4 regions of the Bacillus sp. ISL-75 genome follow, and region 1 is predicted to be linked to each of the others. Evidence: riboswitches for the same ligand, from Rfam matches in the RefSeq annotation. Region 1 holds a riboswitch; each other region holds the start of a gene.
What was found. A riboswitch is a leader RNA that binds a small molecule or an ion and turns the genes downstream of it on or off. The one in region 1 is predicted to bind S-adenosylmethionine.
Positions count from the first base shown of each region.

Region 2: another riboswitch for S-adenosylmethionine. It lies ahead of J7E63_RS18730 (methionine biosynthesis PLP-dependent protein); the one in region 1 lies ahead of mtnK (S-methyl-5-thioribose kinase).
Region 3: another riboswitch for S-adenosylmethionine. It lies ahead of mmuP (S-methylmethionine permease); the one in region 1 lies ahead of mtnK (S-methyl-5-thioribose kinase).
Region 4: another riboswitch for S-adenosylmethionine. It lies ahead of J7E63_RS19545 (methionine ABC transporter ATP-binding protein); the one in region 1 lies ahead of mtnK (S-methyl-5-thioribose kinase).

Region 1 covers NZ_JAGGQX010000052.1:165,818-173,951, reverse strand. Annotated here, with positions in the region: gene J7E63_RS21055 (pyridoxal phosphate-dependent aminotransferase) at 1-400, opposite strand, end outside; gene J7E63_RS21050 (carbon-nitrogen family hydrolase) at 518-1,303, shown strand; SAM riboswitch class I at 1,372-1,524, shown strand; gene mtnK (S-methyl-5-thioribose kinase) at 1,628-2,812, shown strand; gene J7E63_RS21040 (transketolase C-terminal domain-containing protein) at 2,916-5,210, opposite strand; gene J7E63_RS21035 (2-oxoacid:acceptor oxidoreductase family protein) at 5,210-6,223, opposite strand; gene J7E63_RS21030 (LutC/YkgG family protein) at 6,502-7,221, opposite strand; gene J7E63_RS21025 (LutB/LldF family L-lactate oxidation iron-sulfur protein) at 7,224-8,134, opposite strand, start outside.
Region 2 covers NZ_JAGGQX010000046.1:34,455-42,588, forward strand. Annotated here, with positions in the region: gene J7E63_RS30360 (O-antigen ligase family protein) at 1-909, opposite strand, end outside; gene J7E63_RS18700 (oligosaccharide flippase family protein) at 911-2,368, opposite strand; gene J7E63_RS18705 (CpsD/CapB family tyrosine-protein kinase) at 2,426-3,070, opposite strand; gene J7E63_RS18710 (YveK family protein) at 3,063-3,806, opposite strand; gene J7E63_RS18715 (glycoside hydrolase family 55 protein) at 3,969-4,964, opposite strand; gene J7E63_RS18720 (NAD-dependent epimerase/dehydratase family protein) at 5,061-6,044, opposite strand; gene J7E63_RS18725 (helix-turn-helix domain-containing protein) at 6,081-6,419, opposite strand; SAM riboswitch class I at 6,627-6,741, shown strand; gene J7E63_RS18730 (methionine biosynthesis PLP-dependent protein) at 6,835-7,947, shown strand; gene metC (cystathionine beta-lyase) at 7,947-8,134, shown strand, end outside.
Region 3 covers NZ_JAGGQX010000012.1:29,499-37,632, reverse strand. Annotated here, with positions in the region: partial or broken gene J7E63_RS05455 (MFS transporter) at 1-1,124, opposite strand, end outside; gene dgoD (galactonate dehydratase) at 1,349-2,497, opposite strand; gene J7E63_RS05445 (bifunctional 4-hydroxy-2-oxoglutarate aldolase/2-dehydro-3-deoxy-phosphogluconate aldolase) at 2,526-3,155, opposite strand; gene J7E63_RS05440 (sugar kinase) at 3,181-4,134, opposite strand; gene J7E63_RS05435 (IclR family transcriptional regulator) at 4,151-4,900, opposite strand; gene J7E63_RS05430 (LCP family protein) at 5,519-6,460, shown strand; SAM riboswitch class I at 6,713-6,817, shown strand; gene mmuP (S-methylmethionine permease) at 6,901-8,134, shown strand, end outside.
Region 4 covers NZ_JAGGQX010000050.1:16,715-24,848, reverse strand. Annotated here, with positions in the region: gene sufU (Fe-S cluster assembly sulfur transfer protein SufU) at 1-437, opposite strand, end outside; gene J7E63_RS19570 (cysteine desulfurase) at 427-1,656, opposite strand; gene sufD (Fe-S cluster assembly protein SufD) at 1,656-2,966, opposite strand; gene sufC (Fe-S cluster assembly ATPase SufC) at 2,988-3,773, opposite strand; gene J7E63_RS19555 (MetQ/NlpA family ABC transporter substrate-binding protein) at 4,169-5,008, opposite strand; gene J7E63_RS19550 (methionine ABC transporter permease) at 5,024-5,689, opposite strand; gene J7E63_RS19545 (methionine ABC transporter ATP-binding protein) at 5,682-6,707, opposite strand; SAM riboswitch class I at 6,874-6,983, opposite strand; gene J7E63_RS19540 (O-acetylhomoserine aminocarboxypropyltransferase/cysteine synthase family protein) at 7,117-8,134, opposite strand, start outside.

The DNA of each region.
Region 1 (8,134 bases):
ACCAATAATCCGGGTAACCGGGGTCAGGTACAAGGATGGTATCCCCCGGATTTAATAAGCATTGAGGAATTTCGACAAGTCCTGCTTTACCCCCAAACAAAATCGCCACTTCTTTATCCGGATCAATGGTCACTCCATATTCTCTTAAATAAAAATCAGCGGCAGCCTGTTTTAAATAACGATGTCCCTGAAAAGGAGAATATTTATGATTTAATGGATTCGCTGCTGCATCTTGAAGTTTTTTAACAATATGAGTAGGCGTTGGCTGATCAGGGTTGCCTTGCCCTAAATTAATCACATCAAACCCTTGTGAAATATATTCCCCTACTTTTTTAACAAGTGCAGCAAAAAATTGCTTCGGAAGATTAGTTAATAATTCTGATGGTGGAAATTGCTTCATTGTTCTCACCTGCTTAATTATTTATAAGAATCATTATGAATTTCTAGTCACAAATGATATAACTTTTATAATAGCTTGTAAAGAAAAAATCCCAAATTTCAAACGAGGTGAAGATTCGTGAAATTAAAAATTTCATGTCTGCAAATGGATATCGTCTTCGGTGATCCCAATAAAAACTACCAAACTGCCGAAAGACTCATTGAAAATGCACTGACTGAACAACCCGATATCATTGTCCTTCCGGAACTATGGACAACGGGATATGACTTGACCCGCCTGAATGAAATTGCAGACCCAAAAGCAGTACAAACAATTGAATTTCTGAGAAATGCAGCACAACAAAATCAGGTTCATTTCGTTGGCGGCTCAGTTGCGAACCGTGAAGAAACAGGAGTAAAAAATACTCTCCTCATCATCAATAAAGATGGCACGCTTGTGCACAAGTATAGTAAACTACATCTTTTTAAACTCATGAATGAGCATGTTTTCTTAGAGCCTGGCGCCGAGAAGGGACTTTTCCAACTTGATCATCATCAGTTTGCTGGGTCGATCTGTTATGATATCCGGTTTCCAGAGTGGATACGCGCTCACACATCAGAAGGTGCAGAAGCACTGTTTGTTGTGGCCGAATGGCCTGCACCCAGATTGTCCCACTGGAGGGCCCTTTTAATTGCCAGAGCAATTGAAAATCAATGTTATGTAATTGCCTGTAACCGTTCTGGAAATGACCCAAATAACCATTTTGCTGGTCACTCGATGATTATTGACCCGTGGGGTGAGGTCATTGCTGAGGCTGGAATGAAGGAAGAAATCCTATCGGCTGAAATTGAGATGGACTTAGTCAAGGAGGTCCGTAAGCAAATTCCTATTTTCACGGATAGAAAACCAGAATTCTATAAATAATAATTTTCAAAAAATATTGACACTTTCTCTTTGTTACTGATATGATTTTTACCAGTTAAATAGATTTTCTCTTATCATGAGCTGGCTGAGGGATTTGGCCCTTTGAAGCCCAGCAACCGACCGGAAACCCATTGAAATGGGGCGCTTTTTGCGCTGGGGATTCCCCCTTTAAGGCACGGTGCTAATTCCAACAGAAGGATTATCTTTCTGAGAGATAAGAGGTGCGACAGACAATATTGTCTATCAGCCTCTTTCAGATGAGAAAGAGGCTTTTTTAGTGCCTGCGTGCATAATTAAGCCTCCCAAAAACGAGGAGGTACCATAATGAGTCTACTAAAACAAAAAACATACCAGCCTTTAACAAACGAAAGTGCAGTTGAACTGGCACTTGAATTGAAAATTTTTGACCAGCATGCAAAACTTTCCTGCAAGGAGATTGGCGATGGGAATCTCAATCTAGTCTTTCATATTGTTGATGAATTGGAAGGAAAAAGTGTTATTATCAAACAAGCTCTCCCTTATGCAAAGGTAGTTGGCGAAAGCTGGCCATTAACTTTGAAAAGAGCAAAAATTGAAGCGGATGCCTTAAAAATTTTCGGACAGATTGCTCCAGATTATGTGCCCCAAGTTTTTTTCACAGATGATGTCCTAGCTGTAACCGTAATGGAGGACCTTTCCCATCTTTCGATCGCAAGAACTGGCTTTATCAAAGGAGAAACTTATCCATTAATTTCAAAACATCTAGGTGAATATCTTGCAAAAACATTATTTTACACTTCTGATTACGGATTAAGCCCTTCCGTAAAAAAGGAATATGTACAACAGTTTATCAATCCCGAGCTTTGCAAAATAACTGAAGATTTAATCTTCACAGATCCTTTTATTGATGCAGAAACCAACGATTTCGAGGAAGGACTGCGTCCTGTTGTCGAAGAGCTTTGGCAGGATGATGAACTAAAGTTTCATGTAAATATTTTGAAGAAACGCTTTTTAACAGAGGCTGAAGTTCTCCTCCATGGTGATCTTCATACCGGAAGTGTTTTTGCCGATAATTATGAAACAAAAGTAATCGATCCCGAATTTTCTTTCTACGGACCAGCTGGATTTGATATCGGCCAAGTAATTGCAAATCTTCTCTTCCAGGTAATAGCAAATGTTGAAGAAAGGGATCTTTTCCTCAATCATATTGAAACGGTATGGAGTGAATTTGAGGATCAATTTACACTATTATGGAATACGGAGAATAAAGACGATTACGCTAAATCCTATACCTTTCTAAACTATAATTTAACTAAGTTTTTTGAGGATTCAATCGGCTTTGCCGGCTGCGAATTAATCAGAAGAACAATTGGTCTTGCTCATGTTGCTGATTTAGATCAGATCGAGGATGATCAAACTAGATTCACTGCAAAACAGAAAACACTAGGTCTAGGGAAAGTCCTAATCAAACAACGAAAAGAAATCAAAAATCTGACTGCTTTCATAGCAACTGTTAAAGAAACACTTTAATATAGAAAAAGCAATCCAACTAGGATTGCTTTTTCTAGTCAGAACCCTGTCAATAACCAACAAAAAAACACTTCCCAATGAAGTGTTTTTTGAATTGCTTTTTTTACAGCATAGGATTTTCATTCTTTGCTTTGAGTCTTTGCCATCTTTTCTCAACTTCTGCTTCAAATTCTTCTAGCATTGGCTTGTTTTCAACTTTAAGTAGGTGTTTTGTTTTCCCCATATATTTTAACCAATCAGAAAGTGGAATTCGTTTGTTCTTCTCTTCAGGATTGTAAGTTATGGTTGTAACACCTTGTTCTACTTCATATAGCGGGAAGAAGCAAGAATCTACAGCAGCTTCGATAATTTTTGCACCAAAACGGTCATCAGATTTCCAGTTTAGTGGGCATGTGATGAGAAGTTTTCCATATACTGTTCCAACATTTTGTGCGTACCATTGTGCTTTTGCACCTTTTTTAACTAAGTCCTGTGGAAAGGCTTCCGAACCGGTAAACACATAAGGAATATTGGTAGCAGCCATAATTTGCGGAGTATCCTTATGGTGGAAGGCTTTTCCTCGCTGTGCTTTTCCAACTCCTGATGTACTTGTCATATGACCCAGTGGTGTTGAATAAGACATTTGTGAGCCTGTATTCATGTAGCCCTCATTATCATATTCAAGCATAATCAGTTTATGTCCGCGAAGAGCAGTACCAATCGCAGAACCCATACCAATATCCATACCACCATCACCAGTAATCATAACAAATGTGGCGTCATCCGATACTTCAATTTCGCCGCGTCGTTTTAATTCCATGAATGCTTCAACAGTACCTGAAAGCGTTGCGGCACCGTTTTGGAACAAATTGTGCATCATCGTTTGCTTATGGGAGGTGCTAGGATATGATGTTGTTGTTACATAAGCGCATCCCGTTTGGAATAGAGTAACAATATCTCCCTCAATCCCTTTAAAGAATAACTCGAGTCCAGCAAAAATTCCGCACCCTGGACATGCCCCGTGACCGGAGGCAATCCGTTTCGGTTTACCAGTTAAAGCACGTAACGGCGGGATTTTCACCTTTAATTTATTGGTTTCTTCATCCATCTTCACATCAATTAAACCTGATTTAAAAACATCCCCGTGCTGTGGCAAAATAACAGGCTTAAGGATTTTTTCAGGATTACCTGGAATATGACCATAGTAATCAAATGGCTTTTCAGCATATCCTTTTTCCTTTGCATCAAGTGCCATTTCAAAGAAAGCCTGTGCATCAGTTGCATAGAAATCCTTACCACCGAGACCAAATACGCGGCTTAACACGATCGTCTTGTTGTCTTTGTCATCTTGAAGTGCAGATTTTACTTCATGTGTAAGGTTAGGACCATTTGCTCCGTAAGAATCCGCACGTTCCCCAACTAATAATGATTTTACATTCTTAAGGGCTTCACGAATTTCCTTTGCAGGGAATGGACGGATAATATTCGGGCTAATTACACCTGCTTTAATTCCTTTTGCACGAAGTTGATCCACTACATCTTTAGCAGATTCTGCCGCAGAGTTTAATAGGAATAATGCTACATCAGCATCTTCCATTTTATATAAATCTAGAACTGGATATTCTCTTCCAGAAAGCTTAGCATATTCCGAAGCCACTTCCTTAAATACCTCACCAGCATTGTACATTGCTTCTGATTGTTGGTAGTGATTGTTAATGAAATCATCACCACTCATATGAGCACCAATCGTTACTGGCTTCCTCAAGTCTCTAACAAAGTTGTAATCGGTTGGACATTCACCTACAAATTGCTGTACAACACTGCGGTCCTTAAAGAATTCCACTCGACGCTTTTGGTGGGATGTAAAGAAGCCATCATAAGCAACAATAACTGGTAAGCGAACCTTTGAATGTTCGGCAATTTTAAGCGCCATAATATTTATATCATATACAGCTTGCGGTGTTTTTGCTGTTAAGATTACCCAGCCTGTATTTAATGCATAATAGAGATCCGAGTGATCGCCACGAATATCAAGCGGACCACTGACGGCACGAGTAACTAGATTCATAACCATTGGAAAACGTGTCCCTGATTGGACAGGCATTTGTTCAAGCATATATAAGAATCCATTTGCACTGGTTGCATTGATAACACGTGCACCAGTTGCCGCAGCACCGTAGCAAATACCTGCTGAACCGTGCTCGCCATCGGCAGGAATCAGTTTAATATCATGCTCCCCGCGCGTTTTCATTTGATCTAAAAATTGTGCAACCTCTGTTGAAGGTGTAATTGGGAAATATCCCATAATATGATAATTGATTTGTGCTGCCGCCATAGCAGCCATTTCATTTCCAGATTCAAAAGTGGAAATTTGTTCTGCTACACCTTTTGTTGTTAATTTATCTTCTAAAATAGCCATTATTGGATTCCTCCTGCAATATAAGGAAAGTTTTGCTTTACGCGGTTATTATCTGCATACCCAAGCATTTCACGAAGATCACCGAGTGCGTCGGTTGGGCATGCTTCCACGCATTTCAGGCAGCCTTTACAGTATTGGTAATCAATACCTTGAAGGAACATTTGTTTTCTTCCACACTTATCTTCTCCTTCTTCCCAAACGAAGCAAAAGTCAGGACAAACGTTGTCACATGCAGCACAGTGAATACATTTGTCTTGTTGGAACTCCGGAAGGAATCCTTGGCGTGAACCACTTAAATCTTTAAAAATACTATTTGCTTGAGAAACCATGACACCACCGATTTCCTGAGTCAAGTATCCAAGCTGTGGATGTGGGCGTGTGAAGGCTTTTCCTTCAGCCCCTTCTGGCACTTTATATGTTTTAAATTGAACCTCATTATAACCGCGGTCAAAAGTGCGGATATTTGGTTCAACTAGATGCGGGTATTTCTTCGTAAACGTTTTCCGAATCACGTCTCTCATGGATTCAGGATCTAGAAAATCACAAATACGATATAATGCTCCTAGCATTGCCGTATTTACTTTCGTTTTTTCCTCTACGGCTATCTGGAGGGCATCAACAATCGCTAGTGTACCATAATCTAATTGTAAATCCGTTTTAACTTCATCAAAATCCCTTGCTGTATTTACTAAGACTATACTATCAGCATTCAAACCGCTAACAACATCAACCGTTCTATATAAGGCTTCATGGAAAACACCAACAATATGTGGTTGTTCAATGGGACTATGATCTCTAATTTCTACATCTGGTTCACAAAAGCGAATGAAACTCTTTACTGGAGACCCTTTTTTCTCAGAGCCGTAGGATGAAAAATTGGATCCTTTCAAGCCAAGACTTAAAACACCAGCCTCCGCTAACATTTTTCCAGCCAGGTTAGCTCCCAGCCCCCCAATTGATTCAAGACGGATTTCAAAAAATCCTAATTCATTTTTTTTCAGTAAAATAGACATAATGTCCCTCCCTAACTTCGTTCAATAAAATAACACGAAATAGACATAAAAATTCAACTTCCCAAAAACTATTGTAAGACAACTATTTTTATTACGCTGTGATAAAAGTCAAACATAACGATAATTATTTTGAAACACATAAAATTTTTATTGAATAAGGGTTACTATATATGACTTTAAAGAGCTTTCATAATTATATAACAGGTCAATTTATGTTGTATAACAGGTTACAAAAAAATGATCTGCATCCATTTCAGGATACAGACCATTCCATTTGTTTAAAGATCGTTAATAACAATATAGGAAGCTTTTACTGGCCCATGGACACCAACTACTAGATTCAATTCAATATCCGCAGAGTTACTTGGTCCGGTAATAAAATTGATGCATGAAGCAACATGCCCCGTTTTCTTGTGAATCTCCCTCATCTTTTGAGCAGCTTGCGTAATCCGTGGAACTAAAGTGCTTTTCGGTACAAGTGCAATATAGGTTGCTGGTAAAAAGCTAACTGTTCTTCCTTTATTCTCATCGCTAAACAAAACCACCGTACCGGATTCTGCAAGTGTTATTTCACTTATGGTAATCCCGACATTAGCCTTTTCCGCTTTCGCGATATTTTCTTTCCCTTTGGTATGATTCCATTCAAATACTTCCATTTTCCGGCTAGGCCATTCTTTCTTAAATAGCGGATCCAGCCCCCACTGAGAAAAACGCTCATCTTTCCAGGTTACACTTGGGCCGCCACCATAACCTGAAACCACTTTGTTAAGCGTAGTTGCTAAATCTTTGCTGTCAGTTACATAGAGGTTTGTATGGATTTTCTTACATTGTTCTGTTAATACCTCTAACAAATCGTCCTGAGTAGCATCCTTTAACACCTCATATTGGGGCTGGAATTTCCAAGTCGGCCTTTCAACCGCAGAGGAAATTCGTGGGCGTTCAAGGCGGCCGGCAATTTGATTTAAAAATTTATCCCGATTTTGAATCGTCCCTACCATGATTATTGGCCTCCTTTTTCACGGTTTTTAAACCAATCTCTGAATCGCTCTTTATTTGGTGCCGGAAACTCACGAATATCTGTCCAAGCCTTTAATGGACCTGGCCCTTTTGATATTTTCTCTCCAACCGTAAACGGGTTCATTGCAGCTGGTGTCATTTTCGAACCAAGCTTGTATAAGAGTGGTGATGCTGCCCCTAAACCAAAAGCCTTCATTGCCAGTTTCTCGGAAATAGGTGCTTTTCCTTCTTTTTCGACAATGATTTCACGGTGTTTGTGGAGAAGGTTATGTAACGGTATTTTTACCGGACATACCTCTGTGCAAGCACCACATAGAGTTGATGCGTAAGGCAATTCTTTGAATTCGTCATATCCACCTAATAAAGGAGAAAGGACCGCACCTATTGGGCCAGAATAGATCGAGCCGTAGGAGTGGCCGCCCACATGACGATACACAGGGCATACATTAATACATGCAGCACAACGGATACATTGCAATACCGACTTGAATTCCCCGCCAAGTATGTTGGATCTGCCATTATCGACAATGACAAGGTGAAATTCCTCCGGACCATCCGCATCCAATGCTTCTTTTGGTCCTGTTAACACGGTAATATAACTGGTTAATTTTTGCCCTACGGCGCTTCTCGTTAATAAACTAACAAGAACTTCCATCTCTTCAAAGGTTGGGACAAGTCTTTCCATACCCATGACGGTAATTTGTGTTTTTGGTAACGCGGTAACTAAATCAGCATTTCCTTCATTCGTCACTAAACTAAAAGAACCGGTCTCTGCCACTGCAAAGTTACATCCGGTTATACCAATATCAGCTGATAGGTATTCCTTCCTAAGCATTTCACGTGCATGCCAGGCTAATTCTTCTGGTTTTGAAGTCTTTTTATAACCAAGCTTTT
Region 2 (8,134 bases), on a different contig from region 1:
AGGAAAGTTAAATGCTCCAATTCCAACATATTTGTGTGAAGCAAAAAAATCCCAGGCCCTTTCCCACAATTCTAACCTCCCGCTTCCACCATCCGAGGACATGTCTTCAATTCTCGATTCTAAAATCCCATATATATCGAATTTCAAATGAACGATTGCAATATACAAACTAACCGATAAAGCAGCTACGATACCAACTAGCAATTTTAACCGTTTTAATGGATTATCATTCAAAATATAAATAAAGAAGATAAAAGCCATTATTAAAAGCCCGCCTCTTGAAAAAGTCAATAAATTCGTAATGATACAAAGGGTTAAACCAATTTTGTTTTTTAAAGAATTAGAATTGCATAAGTAATAACAAAAAAATAGAGTATTATACAGAACAAAAAAGTTAGGATCCTGTACCAACCCGATTAATCGGGGGTAATCCCGATCTAACATCACTCCGAATTCATATATTCTGTCGCCCTCGAAAATAAAGCCCACACTTTTTAATCCGATAAAATAGAGGACTAGGCTAGCTATATTAAAAAAAAGTCCTACATCTGAAATCGCCCTTTCAATCACCAAATTATTTGACCTTGCAATAATGGATTTAATAATAAAATAACAAGAAATATATAGAACTATCCCTATGAAAATTCTAATACTGGAGGCTGGATATAATGAAAATGCTCCAGTAAAGCTATACATCAAATAAAATAACAACATCGCTACTTCAAACAAGTGAAGCCTATAGAAGTAAAATGAGCCGATATGGATGAATAAATATATAATAGAAAAGACCAAATACGGTTTTATGGCAAACCCCACATAAATATAGTAATTTGCAAGAGTTACCAGTAAAAAGAGAAAGAAGATTGTGAAGCTGTATTTTTGAGAACTTGGAGATATATTATCGTCCATCTTACACCCCCTGGGATTTCTTGGTCCTCCATTTATATCTTGTTCCACTTACTTTAATATACTCATAAATTATGTTCTTAAATTCTTTATCTATAAAAAGTACTAAGGTTAATAGAAGGAAGTTAAATACAACTGCTAAAAATGGATGGGAATCTAGAAAAAATTCAATACCACCTAAACATATGATAAAAAATGATAAGTATGGATATATTGCCTTTTTGGCAATAATCCAACGATTTGGATTGTAAATCCAAAATCCTAATAGGGCAATTCCTTCAATCATAACACCTGCGAATGCTGCTCCAGTTACACCAAATAACCTGCTTAAAAACAAATAAAGAAAGACTCCTGAAATTACTGCAATCGATTGAACAATGGTACGAAGAGACTGTAATCCCTTTGTCGTTAAACCATCTGCTAATGCAATATTAATTGCCTGTAAGGTAAGCATTAAGGATAAAATTTTCAGTGGAAATGATGCATGAATCCACTTATCACCAAACAGTAAATCTATTACAACATTTGACATATAGTAAAAAGGAATTGTCATCGCCATTCCTACTAATGTCATGATCTTGATAAGCGTTATGTTGTATCTTAAATGATCGTCTAATAGATTATTATTAAAGGCTCTGAATAGTACAGGGTAATAAGCTCCAGCAATAATAAATGGAATTTGCTGTAATGCCTGGGGGATTCGATAAGCTACTGCAAATAATGCAACTTCTTCTAGAGTTATGGTCTTTTCCAGCACTAGGGGTCCTAAATGCGGAAGCATTACAAAAAGCAATCCACCTAAAGTAAATGACCCTAGATTTTGTAAAAGTCCTTTATGGAATTTACCTTTCAATCGAATGTTAACATTTCGACTTACTAGATAGACCCCAACCACACCCCCGGCAAAATAAGACAGACCATATAAAGTGGTAATAATCAATGGCTTAAGGCTAAAGTGAATCCCTACTGTTAGGGTGAGAACTAAACAAACAGAAGAAATAATTCGTATCATCCCGTTATACTGCATTTTCTCAATCATTTGAAAAAACGTTGTACCGATACTTTGTAGGGCAATTCCTAAAACCATCGGAATAATTAAATAATACGCTGTTTGTATTAACTCTTTATTCCCTGAGTTTGAAATATGAATTACGACAAATCCACAGATAAATGTTGCTACAAGTAAAACCATTCTCATTTTCACATATGAAGAGATTAGGATGGATAGATCCATATCCTTTTTAGATCCTTCTCTTAAGACAATGGTACTTAGTCCAGCATCTGTAAAATATCCCATAATCATTGCAAATGCTAACACAACACTAAACATCCCATAATCATACGACTTTAAATAATTGGCTAAAACGATTAGTGCCGTAGCATTTAATACACTAGATAGTGCTGTACTATAAAACAGATGAGTAATATTTTTTGCAATAGAATTTTTCTTTAATTTCTCCATAAAAATAGCCACCTTATATTAACAAACACCTGATTAAAGAAGTCTTCCCCCTAGTAATTATCCTGTTTGATAAATAACTCCTACAATTCTATTGTTTTTTCTATCCAAGTAATCTTTTGTTAGAAGTACATCTTCTTTCTTCGTTTTATTTTCTTTTAGCACTAAAATAACACCATCACATTGATTTGCTAGAATATGAGAATCTGATGCTATTAAAAAAGGTGGGGCATCAATGATTACCACATCAAACTCCGACACACAGTTACTAACAAATTCCTTTACTTTACTTGCTATCCATATTTCTGAAGGATTTAAAGGAATAGGACCAGTTGGTAAAACGAATAGTCCTGGGACAAACGTTTCTTTAATATAAAGTTGGATGTTTTCTTCATCCAAAATCACATTTGTTAATCCACTCTCATTTTTTATCTGAAACAAACTGTTTAATGAAGGTTTCCGTAAATTGGCATCAACAAGTAGTACCTTTTTTCCTTGCTCAACAAAAGCAATTGCTAATTTAGAAGAGATAATAGATTTTTGTTCCTCATTACGTGGCGATGTTACCATTAATAATACCGAATCACTAATAGATACTTGATCTATATTCGTACGAATCATTCGGATTTGTTCTGTACTGATTGAATCTTCATTAAGCTGAAGCCTTTGCATTATTTTTTTTGTTTCATCCCTTTTCTTATACACTGATTTGCCCCCTCTTATTATCATTTAAGACGGCTGACTGTTGCTTCCTTTTGTTTTTATTCATAAATTTTCTTTTGCTATTTTTTAAATTTATTTGTCCTAATACTGGTAAACCTACAATACCTTCAATCTCTTTTACATCTTTAATCGAATCGTCCCAATACTCTCTAAACATTGCAAGGCCAACTCCAAGGAAAATTCCAATCACTGAACCAATTGCGACGTTTAAAGACAAACTCCCAACGATCTTAATCGAAGGATCTCCATCTGTATCACTTAATAGCTTTATATCCTTAACATTAAACAGCTCATACATTTTATTGACCGATGTTTTAGCTATGGTATGTGCAAGCTTCTTAGTACTTTCCAAATCATGATCCCTTACTACTACATTGATAATTTGTGAATTTCTATTATTTTGTACAACTATCTTTTTCTCTAATTCGTCATCATTTATACTAAGCTCTTTTTTAACAGAATTTAGCACGATTGGACTCTTTATGAAATCAATTGTTGAAGCAAGCAGCATACTAAGTTCTTGTGTATCACTATAATTACCCTCTTCCTTTGTAAGTTTGCCAATTAGGATATTTTCAGTAGCTTCATAGGTTGGCTTTAATAAAAATAGGGATAAACCAACAGTCAAAAGAGATACACATATTACTGTAAGAATGATGGTTACTATTCTCTTTCTAATAATTCGAAGGAACTTTTTTAGATCTATTCTTTCGTCCATTGTGACCTCCAAAAACTAATATATTTATTACTCAGTTTTTACCATTTTAATCAGTCATGAGAGAACTGAAACATCCCGCTCCATCGTTAGCAATACATTTATCCCTCTAATTACTCTTTATAACGAACACAAAGGTGCAAATTAACAAAAAAGTGTTGGATTCTACTTTGAATTCATCGCGTCTTCTTCTGGAGTAGAATAATAATTATGTACTCCTTTATCCTTAATATAGTTTGATCCTATATTCGAATATAAACTATTTCTCATAGACTCTTTTGAAAATTCTATTATTGGATTATTGCCCTTTACTATATGTGCGTCCCATATTAAACCTTCAAATTTATTATCAGAGCCACTTACTGTTATTACTTTTTTAGTATATTTAGAGACTTGAATTTGAAGTCCATTAAAATCATTACCAGAACTTTCATTTGGAACACTCATCGAGCTATTAATGTCAATACAGCTTATACAGTCATCCAAGGTTAGATTAATAAATCGATTGCCGTTAATAAAGCTATATTTATTACTATCCTTTGGTTTTTCAGCTTCCAATTTAACACCGGTATGAAATCCTGCAATTCTAATATCAGTAAAATTAACAAAACAAATGAATTGACCTGGGCCACCAGCATAAAGATTAAGACCAGTACCCTTATGTGAACCGCTAGTGTTTACGATTGTAACATTTTTGATTTCTGTTCTATCCCATGACCAAAATTTTTGATTACCGTCTAAGTAAATAACATCTGAATCAAAGTGATCATCTATTATTTCAAAAATTCCATTTGAAATTGATGCATTTTTTTTCACATCAATTACCTGAAAGTTCCCTTCTATTATTAACCTAGTATTTTGACCAAATTCCAATTCAACACCCTCTTTTAAAACTAATCCTTTCTTTAGAATATAACTCTTATTTCCAAGTAACTTTACTTTTCCAATTTTTGTTTCCTGACTGTAATTTATTGCTTCTTGAATGGATCGTGAATCGTCTTTCAAATCATCACCGTTAGCTCCAAATTCATCCACATTCACATATTCGTTTTGGCCAGTGCCAGTCCTTGTAGCGACTTGATGCTCATTTTTAAATAAAAAAAGAAGGCCAACAATAAAAATAATGGCTGAAATATATATAGTTGTACTCCTTCTACTCATAATTCTCTCCTTACAATCCCTTAATTGATTCTTTATATAATTAATTATAGTTCATTATAATGAACAAATCAACAATATTATCCCATAAATAGGTAATTACGCTCGGGAATGTTCTGATTTTCGTAATCCATTTTGATTTTGACCGACTGCTGTTGTCCTTTTTTTACTCCGATTATTTTTAAACCAGTCATAAGTTTTCTCTAAACCAGCCTGAAAATTATGAAGTGGTTCCCACTCCAGGTCCTGTTTAATCTTTGTATTTTCCAACCTAGAAAATTTGATATCACCTTGCTTTGGCTCTTTATAGATTACTTCTTTTATATCTTCCAAATTTCCGAGAGTATAAATAAAATCGTTCACACTTGTCTCTGTATTAGTTGATAAATTATAAACCCCTTTGAGATCATATTCGACGCCGCGATAAATGGCATAGGCAACATCTTCTACATATATAAAGTCCCTAGTTTGCTCTCCGTCACCAAAGACCTGCAGGGGCTCTTGCTCTAAAACATTGTTAAGAAAAATGGAAATGACTCCACCTTCACCGACCGTTCCTTGTTTAGGACCAAAAACATTCGAAAAACGGTAACAAAGTGTTTCAACCCCAAACATTTCAGTCCACTTTTTACAGTATAGTTCCCCTACCCATTTATTGATTCCGTATAATGATAGAGGATCACATAAAGCATCTTCTTTCAATGGAATATTATCATTAAGACCATAAACGGCTGCTGAAGAAGCAAATACTACCTTTTCCACTCCATATTTGGTTGATAATTGAAGTATATTTGTCAATCCTAGGATGTTTGATTGAGAATCTAGGTATGGGTTCACCATTGATGTTCCGACATTTACTTGTGCTGCCAGATGAATAACTACATCAAATCTATTAGATTGGAATACACCCTCACACGTTTGGTCTTCTACGTTTAATTGATAAAATTTATGTTTGAACTTCACATTATCCTTATTTCCTGTAGAAAGGTTATCAATAATGTAGACTTCATCACCTTCCTTAAAAAATCTTTCAGAAACAAAGGAACCTATAAAGCCATAACCACCAGTTACAAGGACCTTCATATTTTCACCTCTATATATTTTGTCTAATTGTTATAACTATTTTTTGACTTTTTGTAGGGCGTTTCTTAACTCAATTAAGTCTTTCTCATTTATCAATCCAGATTCTAGTGCAATATTTATGAAAATATTCCAATTTTTAACATTTCCCTTACCATTATCATGTGTATCAGATTTTGCGGTATCTTGGCTTAAAAGTGTTTGTATGTCTACATCTAGTATTTTGGCTATTTTTCCCAAAATTTCAATTGAAGGGTTACTCTGGATATTTCTTTCGATTTGACTTAAGTAAGATTTTGAGATAGATGTTTTCTCAGCTAATTGAGATAAGGTAAGGTTTTTCTCTTTCCTTAATTTTTGAATTTTTTCTCCTAACATAATAGGCCTCCTAAAATAAATTTCACTCCTCTCTTAAATATCATTATAGTAAACATTTCGTTCTTTGTAAAGAACGAAGATAATCACCTAATACTTTTGGTAAGTGCTTTATTACGAACAACACTTAACCATTAACTCATTTTTAATAAAATAAATTGACACCACCGCTAAGTTGTAGTAAATTTTATAAATAATCTAAATATTACTTTCTTATCAAGAGAGGTTGAGGGAATGGCCCTGCGACACCTCAGCAACCATCAATGGATCGCCATTGAAAAGGTGCTAAGTCCTGCAAATTAGTCGTTAATTTGCAAGATAAGAAGAATGACTTTTTGGTCGTACTTACAAAAGCCTTTCTTCTTATAGAAAGGCTTTTTTATTTAATAATTTTTATACAACACAAGGAGTGGTAGTCATGTACAAAATTGATACGAAACTTGCTCAAATTGGAAATCGCAGTGAAACAACAACTGGAACCGTAAATCCGCCTGTATACTTCTCAACAGCCTTTCGTCACGAGGGAATTGGTCAATCAACTGGATTCGATTATATCCGAACAGGGAACCCAACGCGCCAGCTTCTTGAAAAAACTATTGCCGATTTAGAGAACGGCGATCAAGGATTTGCCTGCAGTTCTGGTATGGCAGCAATCTTAACCATACTTGCTTTATTTCAATCCGGTGATGAATGGCTGGTAAGTGAGGATTTATACGGCGGTACCTACCGTTTATTAGAAAAAGGCTATCAAAAATGGGGCTTGAAAAGTCAATATGTTAATACCTGTTGTCCGGAAGAGATTGAAAAGAAAATTACGCCGCAAACAAAAGCGATCTTCCTTGAGACACCAACTAATCCGCTTATGCAGGAATCAGATATTGCCGCTGTTTCAAAAATTGCCAAGGAACATGGACTATTGCTAATTGTGGACAACACTTTCTATACGCCACTGTTACAACAGCCGATTACCCTTGGTGCTGATATTGTCATCCATAGTGCGACGAAATACTTAGGTGGCCATAATGATGTTCTAGCCGGGCTTATTGTCGCTAAAGGAAAAGAGCTTTGTGAAGCATTGGCATTCCATCATAACGGTGCTGGAGCGGTCTTAAGCCCATTCGATTCTTGGTTATTAATGCGCGGTATGAAAACATTATCACTTCGAATGGAAAGACATGAAAAAAATGCTAAGAATATCGTCGAATTTCTTTCCCTGCATGATGCTGTCACAGATGTCCTCTATCCGGGACGGGGTGGAATGGTTTCCTTTAGAATCAAGGATGAAGCTTGGGTTAATCCATTTTTACAAGGCTTAAATCTAATCAGCTTTGCGGAAAGTTTAGGTGGAACGGAAAGCTTTATCACTTATCCAGCAACGCAAACCCATGCGGATATTCCTGAAGAAATCCGAATTCAATCCGGCGTCTGCAATCGTTTATTGCGTTTCTCCGTTGGACTTGAGGATTCACAAGACATAATTGAAGATTTGGAAAAAGCTTTTGCCCATGTTCAAGAAGGAGTGATTGCATAATGGCACACGAAGAATACACATTTGAAACCAGGCTCCTTCATAATAAGCACAAAATTGATCCTACAACAGGAGCGGTTAGTGTACCCATACAGCATGCATCGACCTTTCACCAATCTGATTTCGATCAGTTTGGCAAGTACGATTATGGCCGCAGTTTAAATCCGACAAGGGAAGCACTTGAGGATGT
Region 3 (8,134 bases), on a different contig from region 1:
GGTTAGTGCAGGGGCAAAGTTACCGCCTTTTACCAAGAATCCAATAACGATGGGAATAATGATAGAGGCCGTACCACCGATGAAGTTAAATACCCCGCCAGCAATTCCAATTAATCGTTTTGGAGCTAGAAGCGAAACGAAAACCCAAGTGATGGATGCGAAACCGTTACCAAAAAAGGCAATAGACATAAACATCACGATTAATCCAGGACTATCAACATAATTCGCACCGATAATTGAGGTTGACAATAATAAACCAGTGATAATTGGTGCTTTTCTTGCTTTATCTTTCGAAACACCCTTTTTCACAAGGAAATCAGAAAGAAAACCGGCTGATAAAACACCCACGAAGGCAGCGAGAAACGGCAATGACGATAAAAATCCTGTTTTAATAAAACTTAATCCTCTATATTCCACTAGATAGGTAGGGAACCATGTCAAAAAGAACCAAAGTGTGGAGTTCACTGCAAATTGTCCAATAAAAATGCCCCACAATTTTCTACTACTCAAAATTAGACGGAAATCCTTTGCTCCAATTCTAACCTTTTCTCCCTTTTCTGACGCTTCAATAAATCCGTCTCCTTCGCGGATATAATCAAGTTCCGCTTGATTGACCTTTTTACTTTTATTTGGATCGCGATAGAAAATATACCAAAGGACCGACCAAGCAAGACCAACGATACCGGCAATGAGAACAATCCCCGCCAGCCAAAGGATTGCTGTAGGAAGATAAGGGTTGGTGTTAAAAAGGCTAGTCCAATAAATTGACCTGAAGTGTAAATGGAAATCGCTCTAGCTCGTTCATTTTCTGGAAACCAACTAGCTGCTACCTTACTGTTAGTTGGAAAAGCAGGGGCTTCAAACACACCCAAACCTACACGTAATAAAAACAACCCAGAGAAACCGCTTGCAAACCCTTGCAATAAAGTCATAATAGAAAATCCTGCAATACCAATGGCGTGCGTATTTCGGTTTCCTAACTTATCTAAGACCCAGCCGCCAGGAATTTGCAGAGCACAATAGGTCCAGCCAAAAGCAGAGAAAATTAAGCCCATTGTAACCGAGTCTATTCCTAATTCCTTTGTTATAAAAGGAGCTGCGATGGAGATGTTGCTTCGGTCCATATAGTTGACAATTACGGTAAAGAACAACATAAACACAACAGCATAACGAACCTTCGTCGCTTTATTATTCATTTTTCTCATCCCCTTGTAGGTAATTTTTTTCATTCTTTTAACGTTCAATCAATACATCTTTCGCCATGCGCTCAGAGGACTTACCTTTGCCGCATTACCCCGGTGTTCAAAGGTAAGTCCAAGCACATTTTCACCCTTTTAAAAAAGGAGGATTACCACTCAGCCACACTACCATCACGATGGCGCCAAACTGGATTTTGCCATTGGTGACCTTCTTTTGCCATTTTACGAACAAACTCTTCATTCACTTCAATACCAAGACCTGGTCCTTGTGGAATTTTCACATAACCGTTTTCATAATCAAAGACAGTTGGATCCTTTAGATAGTCTAATAAATCACTGCCCTGGTTATAGTGAATTCCCAAGCTTTGTTCTTGGATAAACGCATTATGTGCAGTGGCATCCACTTGTAAACACGCAGCTAAAGCGATGGGTCCTAATGGACAATGCGGAGCAGCGGCCACATCATATGCCTCAGCCATGCTAATAATCTTTTTACATTCGGTAATACCGCCTGCATGTGATAAGTCAGGTTGGATAATATCCACGTATCCGCCTTGTAATAACGGTTTAAAATCCCATCTTGAGAACATACGCTCACCCGTTGCAATCGGAATCGATGTTAACGAAGCAATTTCCTTTAGTGCCTCATTATTCTCTGGCAAGACAGGTTCTTCAATAAACATAGGATTAAATTCTTCAAGGGCTCTAGCCAATACTTTTGCCATTGGTTTATGTACACGTCCATGAAAATCAATACCAATTCCAATATTTCTTCCAACAGCCTCACGAACAGCGGCAACGTTTTCTAGTACTCTATCAATCTTGTCATAGGAATCAATATATTGTAATTCTTCGGTTCCATTCATTTTAACCGCTTGAAACCCTCGTTCTACACATTCCTTCGCAGCACGGGCTGTATCACTTGGGCGATCTCCGCCAATCCATGAATACACCTTGATCGAATCGCGGCATGCTCCTCCTAGTAACTGGTAAACTGGTGCATTGAAATATTTACCTTTGATATCCCAAAGAGCTTGGTCAATACCAGCAATCGCACTCATCAAAATAGCGCCGCCTCGGTAAAAGGCACCTCGGTACATAACATTCCAATGATCTTCAATTCTTAAAGGATCTTTACCTACTAAATAAGTCATCATTTCATCAACTGCAGCTTTTACGGTTGCCGCTTTACCTTCGATGACCGGCTCTCCCCAACCAACAATACCTTCATCTGTCTCAATTTTTAAGAATAACCAGCGTGGTTGGACTGTGAATAATTCATAACCTGTTATTTTCATAATGAACACTCTCCATTTATTAGTAGTATTAGTTTTTGGCTGCTAATGTAAATTGCTTTGCTTTTTCCGTTAAACGCACTAAATACTCGCCTGTTATTTCCTCTTTTGTATTCACAAGAGAACTACCAATTCCGAGTCCTGCAGCACCAGCAGCAAGATAGTCCTGGATATTATTTAAGCCCACACCGCCTGTTGGCAATAAAGGAATTTGCGGCAGTGGTCCCCCCATATCCTTGATAAACTTCGGACCTAAAGTCGTTGCCGGAAAAACTTTAATAATATCGCCGCCTTGTTCATAGCCCTCCAAAATTTCAGTCGGAGTGTAAGCAGCAGGAATACTCACCGCACCATATCTTTTGGTCATCCGAATCGTTTCAGCCTTTAACGTCGGAGATAGAATAAATTGAGCACCTGCAAGAAGGGCGCTTCGGGCAGATTCTGGATCCAAAACCGTTCCTGCACCTACGGCCATTTCTTTGCCAAATGTATCAGCGACCATCTCAATTGCAGATAGCGCTTTCGGGGAATTCATCGTGATTTCAACGACTCTTATCCCCCCTTCATATAAGGATCGAACAATGTTTAATGTATCCTCAGGTTTTGCTCCGCGTATAATAGCGATTAATTTATGATCTAAGATTTTTTGCAGTGTACTCATTAGACATTCCCTTCCTTCTTAAAAACTAACGATTGACTTCATCCCTTAAATTTGATTGAGTAAATTGTTTCAATTCAATCCTGTCCGGTAGTCCTTCTATATCACCGTTTATGGTAGCAACCATAGCACCGATTGCGCAGCCTCGTTTCACGGCCTCTCCAATAGATAGGCCATCGAGAAATCCAGAAAGTACTCCTGCAGCAAAACCATCTCCTGCTCCGACTGGATCGGCTACGTTTTTAACTGTAAAACTATCAATATATCCTTTTTCAGCTGCAGTAGAATAATAAGCTCCTTTTTCGCCAAGCTTGACGATCACGGTCTCTGCACCTAAAGCCAGTAAGGAACGAGCTGCTTTTTCACAATCCCTTGTGCCAAACAAAAATTCACATTCACCAATCCCAGGTAAGACAATGTCTGATTTCCCTGCAATTTCTAAGATGGTTGCCCTTGCTTCGTCATCTTCCCACAGCTTCCTGCGAATATTCGGGTCAAACACAACTCTCCCCCCGTTACCCTTAGCTATTTCAATCGCATAAATGATGGTCTCTCTACACGATGGACTTAGAGCGGGAGTAATTCCTGATATGTATAAGAATTTCGCCTGAGCGATATACTCCTGATCAAGATCAGCAGGAGTAAGCTGACTCGCTGCTGAATTCTTTCGGTAATAGTAAATATTAACCCGATCTTGATTGATAATTTCTTTAAAAAATACACCTGTTGGGGCATTCTCGTCCAAAGCTACTCGACTAATATCTACCCCTTCTCCGCGAACGGAAGTTAAGATTTGAGCTCCAAATTCGTCTCTCCCTAACCGGCTAATCCACCCCGCCTTATGGCCAAGTTTTGCTAGCCCAATAAGTGTATTCGTTTCTGCACCAGCTATCTTCGAGGTAAATTGATTTGAATAGCGCATTTTTCCAGGCGTATTTGGGGTTAGTAAAACCATCGTTTCCCCAATGCTTATAACATCCATGTACTCACCTTGTTTCTTATAAAATACATCCGATACTTTCAGATATTTTCTTTGATGTCCAAAGGACGCGTTCCACTACCTCTGCTTTTTGAGCTAGCATTCGTTCTTTTGGACCTGCCACACTAATAGCAGCTTGAATCCTTCGGTCCGCACCAAAAATAGGAGCTGCCACACAATATAATCCTTCTTCATTTTCTTCATCATCAATGGTGTAGCCAATTAATGAATACTGATATAGTTCTTTCTCTAACTCTTCCCTATTGGTGATGGTTTTCGCGGTGATTGATACTAAGTCAACCCGATCTAAGATGCCTTTTCTTTCCTCATCTGCCATATTCGCTAAAAAGGTTTTACCTAACCCCGTACAATAAAGCGGTTTACTGTATCCCGTTTGAGCGGTTGTTCGAATCGATCGATTGCTGTTTATTTTAGTAAGATAGACCAGATCTTCCCCTGACAGCGTTGCCATAAATACTGTTTCCTGAACACTTTGCATTAATTTTTCAAGATATGGCTTCGCTTGAAGAGAAATATCTAAGTTCTCCATAGCCATGGTGCCAATGTGAACTAACTTTGCTCCAAGCTTATATTTCTTCATGCTGTCTAAACTTAAATATCCTTGTTTTAAAAGAGTGGCAATAAGGTTCGATGTGCTGCTCTGCGGAAATGAAAGTTTTTCACTAATCTCTTTAATCAATAACCCATCAGGATTATGGGCTAGTAATTCAAATACCTGGAGAACTCGTTCAGCCGATTTTACCGACATAATCTCCCTCCTTTATTACACATCACATATATGATATCAAATCCTATATGTGATTATTACTGACACATAATAGCACCTCTCAATCTCTCCGTCAACCGGTTAATGCAACCGTTCACAAAAAATAATGACTCCACAGGTGGGTTCCTTTCGGGGACAATCGGGAGATTTGCACACAAAAAGGCACAACTAGTTATTTTTAACTAGTTATGCCCTTTATGCTCCATATCCACACCTTGATCTCCTGTTACCTGTGCACTAAAGCCTAACTGGATTAGTAACTCTACTAAATAATTTTCAAACTCCTATAATTCTATAGGGAGTATATCTAAACCTTCCAGTAATGTAGATGAGATTGAAGGCATGCTGGGAAAACAGCATGGTTTTTTATTTCTTCACCGGGGCGTGTCAGGCACGATGTAATCCGAATTTCAAAAAAATGTAACCTAATATTCAAAAAGATGTAAAGTAATTATGGGATAATGACTACTTTAAGGGTTTGTTAAAAAAGATCGAAACTCCTTCTTTTTCTGTTTAACTCTTTCAGAAACTGGAGAAGCGTCCATAATCTAATAGATACATATGAATATTGTGTAAATTAATTATTATTCAGCCTAGGTGGTGCAAAGTTTGGTACGGACGAGAAAGAAAAGAAAAAGAGTAAGATGGGGTAGATTATTTAACGCCCTTCTTCTCATAGGTATCTTTATGGTTGGTCTTTTTACTGTATTTCAGTACATAGAAGGAACTATAAAAACGCTGAACCAACCACTTAAAAAAGTGGAAGCAAAACATTCTTTTCAAGGGGAGAAAAATAAAATAGATGAAGTAAATGTTCTATTATTAGGAAGTGACTCCCGCGGAGAAAAACAAGCTCGAACTGATACGATCATGATTGCACATTATGATCAACACACTCATAAGGTGAAACTTATTTCCCTAATGCGTGATATGTATGTTTCTATACCTGGACATAAACCACAAAAATTAAATGCAGCTTATACATATGGAGGTCCAGAATTACTGAAGGAAACCATTAAAGAAAATTTCGGGCTAGATATTCATTATTATGCGATAGTCGACTTTAAAGGATTCGAAAAAGCGGTCGATCTCCTCGTTCCAAATGGAATTGAAGTAAACGTACCATATGAGATGTCTTCTGGCATAGGAATGAAGTTAGAAAAAGGAATGCAACAACTGCATGGTAAAGAGCTGTTAGGATATGTCCGTTTTCGTCATGATCGTTTAAGTGACTTCGGACGGGTACAAAGACAGCAAGAAGTGATCTCAAAATTAAAAGAAAAAGCTGTAAGTCCACATATTGTGGTGAAACTTCCTGAGCTATTAGGTCTTCTAAAAACATACATCGATACAAATATTGATACTTACACACTTTTGACGATTGGAAAAGACATTTTGACTAAGAAAAGTGGAGACATAGAAACAATTCGAATCCCTGAAGATGGCAGTTTTCAAAATAAACGTCTTGAAGAGATTGGTGAAGTATTAGAAGTGGACTTTCAGCAAAATAAAGAAGCTCTTAAAAAATTTTTAGGAGTATGAGAATTGTAACCAAAGTAAAAGTGACGAACTAGAGATTATAAAAATCTTCATAAGTTATGGATTCACGATTACAGTAGAAATTTTCACAGTTCCTGAAGGATACAAAAGCTTAAGTAACGGCGAAATTTTCACTTGAATTTATATTAGATAAGCATAATTATAATATTTTTTGCTTATAAGGTTTTAAAATTTTAAAAAACTCAGAAATATATTGACAATTATTTAATAGATTGATAAAGTTTAAAAAAATATTTCTTATCCAGAGAGGTGGAGGGACTGGCCCTATGAAACCTCAGCAACAGGTCTAATAAGACACTGTGCTAATTCCATCGGGTGTGAAGCCTTGATAGATAAGAGCTACGTTATTATTTGTCAGTAACGCACTCATTTATCTGAGTGCGTTTTTTGTTTTTTCTGGATGTAGGAAAAAGGAGACTATGATGGAGAAGAAAGGCAAGCAAAAATTTCAAAGAAAAATGCAAACACGGCATTTAGTTATGCTATCGCTCGGCGGAGTGATTGGAACAGGATTATTCTTAAGTTCGGGTTACACGATTCAACAGGCTGGCCCGTTTGGGACCATTCTTTCCTATCTGATTGGTGCACTAGTGGTTTATCTCGTCATGCTATGCTTAGGAGAGCTTTCCGTACATATGCCTGAAACTGGTGCCTTTCACAGTTATGCGACTAAATATATTGGACCAGGGACTGGGTATACAGTTGCTTGGTTGTACTGGCTAACTTGGACTGTTGCTTTAGGTTCTGAATTTACGGCTGCAGGATTATTAATGCAGCGATGGTTTCCATCCATTAATGTCTGGAATTGGAGTTTGCTGTTTGCTATTTTGGTTTTTGTCTTAAATATACTGACGGTTAAGTTTTTCGCTGAATCTGAATTCTGGTTTGCGTCTATAAAGGTAATAGCGATTGTTCTGTTTATTGTTGTAGGAGCAGCGGCAATGGTAGGTTTTCTTCCGATGACTCATTCCCAATCGGCACCGTTCTTCTCTAATTTTACAAGTGCAGGTTTATTTCCTAATGGTGCTTTTGCGATTGTCATGACAATGCTTGCGGTTAACTTTGCCTTTTCAGGAACGGAATTAATAGGAATTGCAGCGGGGGAAACAGCAAATCCGGAAAAAGCGATACCAAAGGCTATTCGTACAACATTGTGGAGATTGATTATCTTTTTTGTAGGAACGATTGTTGTATTATCTGCATTATTGCCTACTTCAGATGCAGGAGTATTAGAGAGCCCCTTTGTTGCCGTTCTTGAACAAATTGGCGTACCATATGCAGCGGATATTATGAACTTTGTCATATTAACAGCCATTCTATCTGCTGCAAACTCAGGTCTTTATGCCTCTTCAAGAATGCTTTGGTCACTAGCAGATAAGAATACGATATCACCCATTTTTGCAAAATTAACAAAACAAGGTGTTCCAATATATGCAGTCATTTTTAGCATGTTTGGCGGTGGTTTAGCTTTGTTCTCAAGTATTATTGCACCAGATACAGTGTATATCGTACTTGTATCCATCTCGGGCCTAGCTGTGGTGGTAGTTTGGATGAGTATTAGTGCTTCACAGTTTTTCTTTCGCAGACAATATATTAAAGAAGGAAATTCCGTAAAGGACTTGGTTTATCGTACACCATTCTATCCTTTGGTACCAA
Region 4 (8,134 bases), on a different contig from region 1:
TGTTCCTCTTCTTTCAAACTTTTTTCCATCGCTTTCCACGCTAGAGTGGCACATTTGATGCGGGCTGGAAACTTACAAACACCCTGAAGTGCTTCAATATCACCTAAATCAAGATCGTCATCGTCGTATTCAATTCCCTGCATCATATCAGAAAAGATCTTTGCTAATTTTAAAGCTTCTTCGATTGTTTTCCCCTTAATCGCCTGCGTCATCATCGAAGCAGATGACATTGAAATCGAACAGCCTTCCCCTTCTTGCTTTGCGTCGACCACAATTCCATTCTCCACTTTTAGGGTTAATTGAATACGGTCACCACAGGTAGGGTTATTCATATTAATAGTATGGCTGCCATTCTCTAAAACACCGCGATTACGGGGATTTTTATAATGATCCATAATCACCTGACGGTACAGTGTATCTAAATTATTAGAAGACATCGCTGAAATACTCCTTTGTTTTAACAAGTCCTTCAACAAGTTTATCTATATCATCTTCTGTATTATACAAGTAGAAGCTTGCACGTGCAGTCGCGGAGGCTTTAAGCCATCTCATTAGCGGTTGAGCGCAATGATGTCCGGCACGAACAGCAATACCTTCTGCATCAAGTACCGTTGCTACATCATGTGGATGAACATCACTTAGATTAAAAGTGATTAGCCCTGCCCGCTTCGCTGCATCAAGTGGACCGTAAATAGTCATTCCTTCTACAGCAGACATTTTTTCCAAAGCATATGCTGCAAGTTTATGTTCATGTTCGGCAATTTGGTCTAAGCCTACTTCATTTAAAAAGTCGATAGCAGCCCCAAGACCAATGGCGCCTGCAATGATTGGAGTACCGCCTTCAAACTTCCAAGGCAGCTCTTTCCAAGTTGATTCGTACAATTGCACGAAATCAATCATTTCGCCGCCGAATTCGATTGGCTCCATGTTTTCGAGTAGATGTTTTTTTCCATAAAGAACACCAATACCGGTCGGACCGCACATTTTATGTCCTGAAAAAGCTAAAAAATCACAATCTAAATCTTGAACATCAATTTTCATATGCGGAGCACTTTGCGCTCCGTCTACAACCATGATGGCCCCATTCTCGTGCGCAATTTGAGCAATTTCTTTGACCGGATTGATGACGCCAAGTACGTTTGATACTTGCATGACAGATACAACCTTGGTGTTTGCTGTAATCGTCGCACGTGCATCATCGAGAGAAATTGTTCCATCTGCTTGAAGTGGAATGTATTTCAACTGGGCGCCTGTCCGTCTGGCCACTTGCTGCCACGGAATGATATTACTATGGTGCTCCATATAGGTTATAACGATTTCATCGCCTGCTTTTAAATTTGCTGCCGCATAGCTTGCAGCCACCGTGTTCAAAGACGTTGTCGTTCCACGGGTAAAAATTACTTCTTGAATGGACTTGGCATTGATGAATTTACGAACCTTTTCCCTTGCACCTTCGTAAGCATCTGTTGCTCTTGTTCCTAGTGTATGAACGCCACGATGGACATTGGAATTGATTTCACGATAATATTTTTCAATTGCCTCGATTACTTGGAGCGGCTTTTGAGATGTTGCAGAACTATCCAAGTATACCAATGGCTTCCCATTGACCTCTTGTTCTAAGATTGGAAATTGTGAACGAATATCCTGGATATTCATTAGCGTACTTTCCTTTCAATTACCTCAGTTAACTGTTTCTTTACTCCTTCAATTGGGAGCTGATTCACAACCGGTGCAAGGAAACCATGAATAACTAAGCGCTCTGCTTCTTCTTTACGAATTCCGCGGCTCATCAAGTAGTAAAGCTGAACAGGGTCAACACGTCCCACAGAAGCAGCATGGCCTGCTGTTACATCATCTTCATCAATCAAAAGAATTGGGTTAGCATCACCGCGTGCTTTTTCACTTAGCATAAGTACGCGTGATTCTTGTTCCGCATTTGATTTAGAAGCACCATGTTCTATTTTTCCGATACCGTTAAAAATGGAGGTAGCACTGTCCTTCATGACACCATGCTTTAAGATATAACCTTCACTATTTCTTCCAAAGTGTACAACCTTTGTGGTAAAGTTTTGCGTTTGCTCGCCACGCCCAACAACGACTGTTTTCGTATCACCGTAGGAGCCATCACCGATCAAATTAGTTGTGTTATCTGAAATTGTATTTCCTTCATTCATTAAACCTAATGCCCATTCAATTCGTGCATCTCTTCCGACAACACCACGACGATTTACATAGGTTGTGATTCCTTTTGCAAGCGTATCAACTGCGCCAAATTGAACTTTAGCGTTTGTATTTACAATGACTTCCGTCAAGATATTTGCAACAGTAGTTGATACTTCCATCGTTGAAATGTAGTTTTCAACATAGGTTACTTTGCTATTGTCCTCAGCGACGACAATGACATGATTAAACAAGTTCGCCTGATCATTATCATGAACATAAATGGCATGTATTGGTTCAGAGACTTCTACATTTTTTGGAATGTATAAGAAAACTCCGCCATTAACTAGTGCAGCATTTAGAGCGGTTAAGCGATGCTCATCGGCATTGATGGCTTGTGTCATATAATACTTTTTCAATAAGTCACCATGTTCTTTAGCTGCGGTAAAAATATCTGTGAAAATAACACCTTGGCTCTTAAGCTCTTCCGATAAAGATAAAAAGGCTGGAGTTTGATTTCGTTGAATATATAAATTATTATTTTCTGCATCCACATCAATCAGTGCTTTTACTTCTTCTGGCAATTCAGCAAGTGAAGTATAAGGAACACTTTTTACAGTATGTTGTGAGAATTGGGTGAAATTCCACTTATCAATCTTTGTTTTGTCTGGTCTTGGCATTGGCAGTTGGTCGAACTCAGCTAATGCTTTTAGACGTAGTTCTTCAAACCAAGCAGGCTCGCTCGTTTCTTTTGAAAAGGAGCGAACATTGTCCTTGTCAAATGGTAATTTGGTTTCAGTTGTCATTGTAATCCTCCTAACCCTCTCTTACGCTTCTTGCCCAACTGTTTCATCTTCAATTCCTAGTTCTTGTTTGATCCAGTCATATCCTTCAGCTTCTAAGCGTTGTGCCAGTTCAGCTCCACCGGATTTTACAACACGGCCTTGCATCATCACATGCACATGGTCTGGAGTGATATAGTTTAAAAGTCGTTGATAATGCGTAATAACTAAGCAGCCAAAATCTTCGCCGCGCATTTGATTGATCCCTTTTGAAACTACCTTCAAAGCATCGATATCTAGTCCGGAGTCAATTTCATCTAAAATTGCAATTTTCGGTTCTAACATCATTAATTGCAGGATTTCGTTACGTTTTTTCTCACCGCCGGAGAAGCCTTCGTTTAAATAGCGTTGTGCCATATCAAGGTCCATTTCAAGGTATTCCATTTGCTTATCCATTTTGCGGATGAATTTCATTAATGAAATTTCATTTCCTTCACCAAGACGGCTATTAAGTGCTGAACGTAAAAAATCGGCATTGGTAACGCCGTTAATTTCACTAGGGTATTGCATTGCCAGGAATAGACCAGCTCGTGCACGCTCATCTACTTCCATATCCAGGACATTTTGTCCATCTAAAGTGATTGTTCCGCTTGTCACTTCATATTTTGGATGACCCATAATAGCAGAAGATAAAGTAGATTTACCCGTACCGTTTGGACCCATAATTGCGTGGATTTCTCCACCCTTTATTTCAAGGTTCACACCTTTTAAAATTTCTTTCCCATCAATTGCTACATGTAAATCTTTGATCGTTAAAGTTGATCCAGCCATATCTATACCTCCGAAAAGAAAGTGTTGTTTCTTGTAGATTGAGTTATTCTATAACTCTATTCTCATTTTATTCTCATTCCAATCTTATAACAAATGAAATGTATTAGCAACTCTTAAACAGTAAAAACAGTCCATCTATTTTCATTAAGCTTGTACCAAATGAGAATGAAAAGAGGATTTGGAGTGGTTTTGAATGAAAATTCAGTATATTATTGGTAATGGAAATGACACTCGATTAAAATCATACCTCATTTTTTTAGCATTTCCAAGTGAATTCAGGTCTAATGTTCTCTCTATTTTTCCCCATCGATAGTGTTTAAATGTATACCACTTTAAAACACAATTGCATAGAAAAAGCCAGTGTTTCTACACTGACTTTCTTCCTATTTATAACCTTATTCAGAAACTGGTACAACGGCACCTTTGTATTTTTCAAGAATGAAATCTTGAATTTCTTTTGAATGAAGCACTTCTACAAGCGTTTTGATTTCTTTTCGGTCTTTGTCCTCTGAACGAACGACAATTAGGTTTGCCGGAACAACGTCATCGCCTTCAAATGCGATTCCATACTTTCCGATGTCAATACCGCCTTCTAATGAGTAGTTCGTATTAATGACAACCGCATCACCTTCACCGCTTTCGAAAGAAGAAGCCAATAATTTCGCCTCAATTAAAGTAGAGAAATCAAGGTTCTTTGGATTTTCGACAATATCCTCTACTCTTGCATTCGCGCCAACGCCTTCTTTAAGCTTAATTAAACCTTCTTTTTCAAAAATAGGTAAGATACGTCCATGGTCACTTAGTGAATCACTCATAATGATTTTTGCACCTTTTGGAAGGTCTTTTAAGCTTTTATATTTTTTAGAATAAATTCCGATTGGTTCCTTATGAATTCCACCAACACTCACAAAATCAAAATCCTTATTTTCTTTCATTTGCAGGTCTAAATACCCTGGTGTTTGAAAATAATTAGCGTCGAGTTCTTTATCCCTTAACGCTACGTTTGGTAGGATATAATCTTGAAAAACTTTTACTTCTAGATCAATACCTTTTTTCTTTAATAAAGGTTTTGCGGCTTCTAGCACTTCTGCATGCGGTACAGCAGATGCACCAACGACTAATTTCTTGTTACCATCATTTCCTTCTTTTTCCCCTGTATCGTTTTTAGCACCAGCGCACGCTGTTAGGGCAAATGCTAATAGCGAAATTACAATCAAACTAAATACCTTTTTCATTAATTAACCCTCCTGTTATCGTTTATCTGTTTTCTTTGTAAAATAATCTCCAATAAATTGGATAATAAAAACTAAAATTAATATCGCAATCGTTGCAACTAAGGTGACAATCGGTCGATTACGCTGAAAACCTTCAAGGTAAGCAAAATGTCCAAGTCCGCCAGCCCCAATGACTCCGGCCATTGCTGTAAAGCTGACTAGAGAAATGGCTGTGACTGTAATCCCTGAAATTAATGCTGGCAAAGATTCCGGTATTAATACTTTAAAAATGATATGAACATGTGTTGCTCCCATCGATTGCGATGCCTCAATAACACCTTTATCGATTTCCCTAAGGGCTATTTCTACCATTCGTGCATAAAAAGGAGCTGCTCCAATAATTAGAGCTGGTAGTGCCGCATTCGCACCGAGCATAGTCCCAAGCAATAATTTTGTAAAAGGAATTAATAAAACAATTAAGATAATAAAGGGGATTGATCTGAAAATATTAACAAAGCCAGCAATAATAACATTAACAGCTCGATTAGCCCAGATATTACCTTTATCTGTTAAAAACAAAAACAGACCAAGGAATAATCCTATAATAAAGGTTGCAAACACTGAAATGGAAGTCATATAAATCGTTTCACGTGTTGCTTCTAATAATTGTTCCCAATTTACTATTTCCATAAGGTTAGCCATTACTGATCACCTCCACGCCTACTTGCTGTGAGTGAATATAATCGATGGCTTTCTGTATTTCGCTAGATTGCCCATCCAAGTGGATAAATAATGTTCCGTATGATCCAGTTTGCGTGTGGGAAATTTTCCCCTGAAGAATATTTACGATAACATCAAAGTCTCGAATGATGTTTGTGATTAATGGTTGTTCTGTTGTTTCCCCTACAAATGAAAGTTGAACCACTTTTCCATGCGGATAGCGTTCAAGTAAATGTTCAATCGTTTCCTTCGTTTCTTCCGGTTCCGTCACCTGCTGCACAAAGCGCTTTGTAATTGGCTGTTCTGGATTTTTAAATACATCTAAAACCGGCCCAATCTCTACAACCCTACCGTTTTCCATGACCGCAACTCGGTGACAAATCTTCCGGATGACATGCATTTCATGGGTGATTAAAACAATTGTCAGACCCAGTCTTTTATTAATATCGACTAACAATTCCAAGATAGAATCTGTTGTTTGCGGGTCAAGTGCGGAGGTTGCTTCATCACAAAGCAGCACTTTGGGATTGTTAGCGAGTGCCCTGGCAATCCCTACCCGTTGCTTTTGTCCACCGCTTAACTGGGATGGATAAGCATTTTCTCTTCCTTCTAGGCCAACTAGTTTAATAAGCTCTTCCACTCTTTTTTTCCTTTGTGGACCATTTACACCTGCAATTTCGAGTGGAAAAGCGATATTTTCACTAACCGTCCTCGACCAAAGTAGGTTAAAATGCTGAAATATCATGCTGATTTCCTGGCGTGCTTTTCGAAGCTCACTGCCTTTGATCTTCGAAATAACGCGGCCAGCTACTGTTACAGTTCCGTCGGTTGGCAGCTCTAATCCATTTAACATTCGGATTAAGGTACTTTTACCAGCACCACTGTATCCAATCACTCCGAATATTTCTCCCTCTTGTATTTCAAGGTTGACATCATCGACGGCCCTTAGCTGACCTTGTTTAGAAGGGAATATCTTCTGGACATTTTTTATTGATATCATTGAATCACCTGCTTCTTATCCAATTTACCTAACATTCTGAAAGATTTGTATTGTAATATACCGCTTATATAATATAGGGTTTGACTTTTTCAACAAAAAGATTCTGTTTTAACAAAATAAAAGCCTCTCTGCGCAGGCAGAAAGGCATCATTAAAAATAATCCTTTCTCCCATCTCCCAAAGCAATCGCTTTGTGTGAATTGGCACCATTTCAATAATAAATATTGACGGTTGCCGGGCTTCATCGGGCACATCCCTCCACCTCTCTTGATAAGAGCATCAAGTATCCTATATTCAATTAATATGTTAATTTGTTTAAGTAATTATATTACGAAAGTTATCGTATCATGGATAAAAAGGAGTGTCAATGAAAATAACTTCATATTCGGAAAAATAAGTTTTGGTAACTTTTATGCATTTACCTTTAATGAGATTACACCAGTAGCAGCCAAAATAGCTGATTCGAGATCTTCGATTAAATCCTCAACATTCTCGATACCGATTGAAAGGCGAATCAAATCCTCTGTTACACCTGTAGCTTTCAGGCCATCAGCATCTAATTGCTGATGGGTGGTGCTTGCTGGGTGAATAATTAAACTTTTTGCATCGCCAACGTTTGCCACATGCGCCCATAGAGTAATTGAATCGATTAATTTGGCCCCTGCTTCTTTACCGCCTTTAATCCCGAAGATAACCATGGAACCTGCACCTTTAGGCAAGTACTTTTTGGCTAATTCATAATCTGGGTGGGATGGGTGTCCTGGATAAGATACCCATTCCACAGCCGGGTGATTGGTTAAATATTCCACCACTTCTTTTGTATTAGCCACATGCTCCTTCATTCGAACATGCAGTGTTTCAAGACCAAGGATAAACTGGAAGGAATTTTGCGGACTTAACGCCGGTCCTAAGTCACGCAGCAATTGGACACGGGCTTTGATAATATAGGCGATCGCACCTAGGGCTTGGGCATAAACCAGGTCATGGTAGCTGGCATCTGGCGTTGTAAAACCAGGGAATCGCGGCGAATTCCAATCGAACTTCCCACCATCGACAATAACTCCACCTGTAGTTGTTCCATTTCCTAAGAGCCATTTGGTGGCAGAATGAATCACAATATCGGCACCATATTCAATTGGCCGGCACAGATATGGAGTGGCAAAGGTGTTATCAATAATTAATGGAACACCTGCTGAATGGGCAATATCGGCGACTTTTTCAATATCAAGTACACGAAGGCTTGGGTTACCAATCGTTTCAGCGAAAACAGCCTTTGTTTTGTCGGTAATAGCCGCACGGAAGTTTTCAGGATTTTCAGGGTCAACAAATTTCACTTTAATCCCGTATTTTGGAAGCGTCACTGCAAAAAGATTATATGTTCCTCCATAGAGATTTGATGCCGATACGATTTCATCGCCAGCTTCAGCA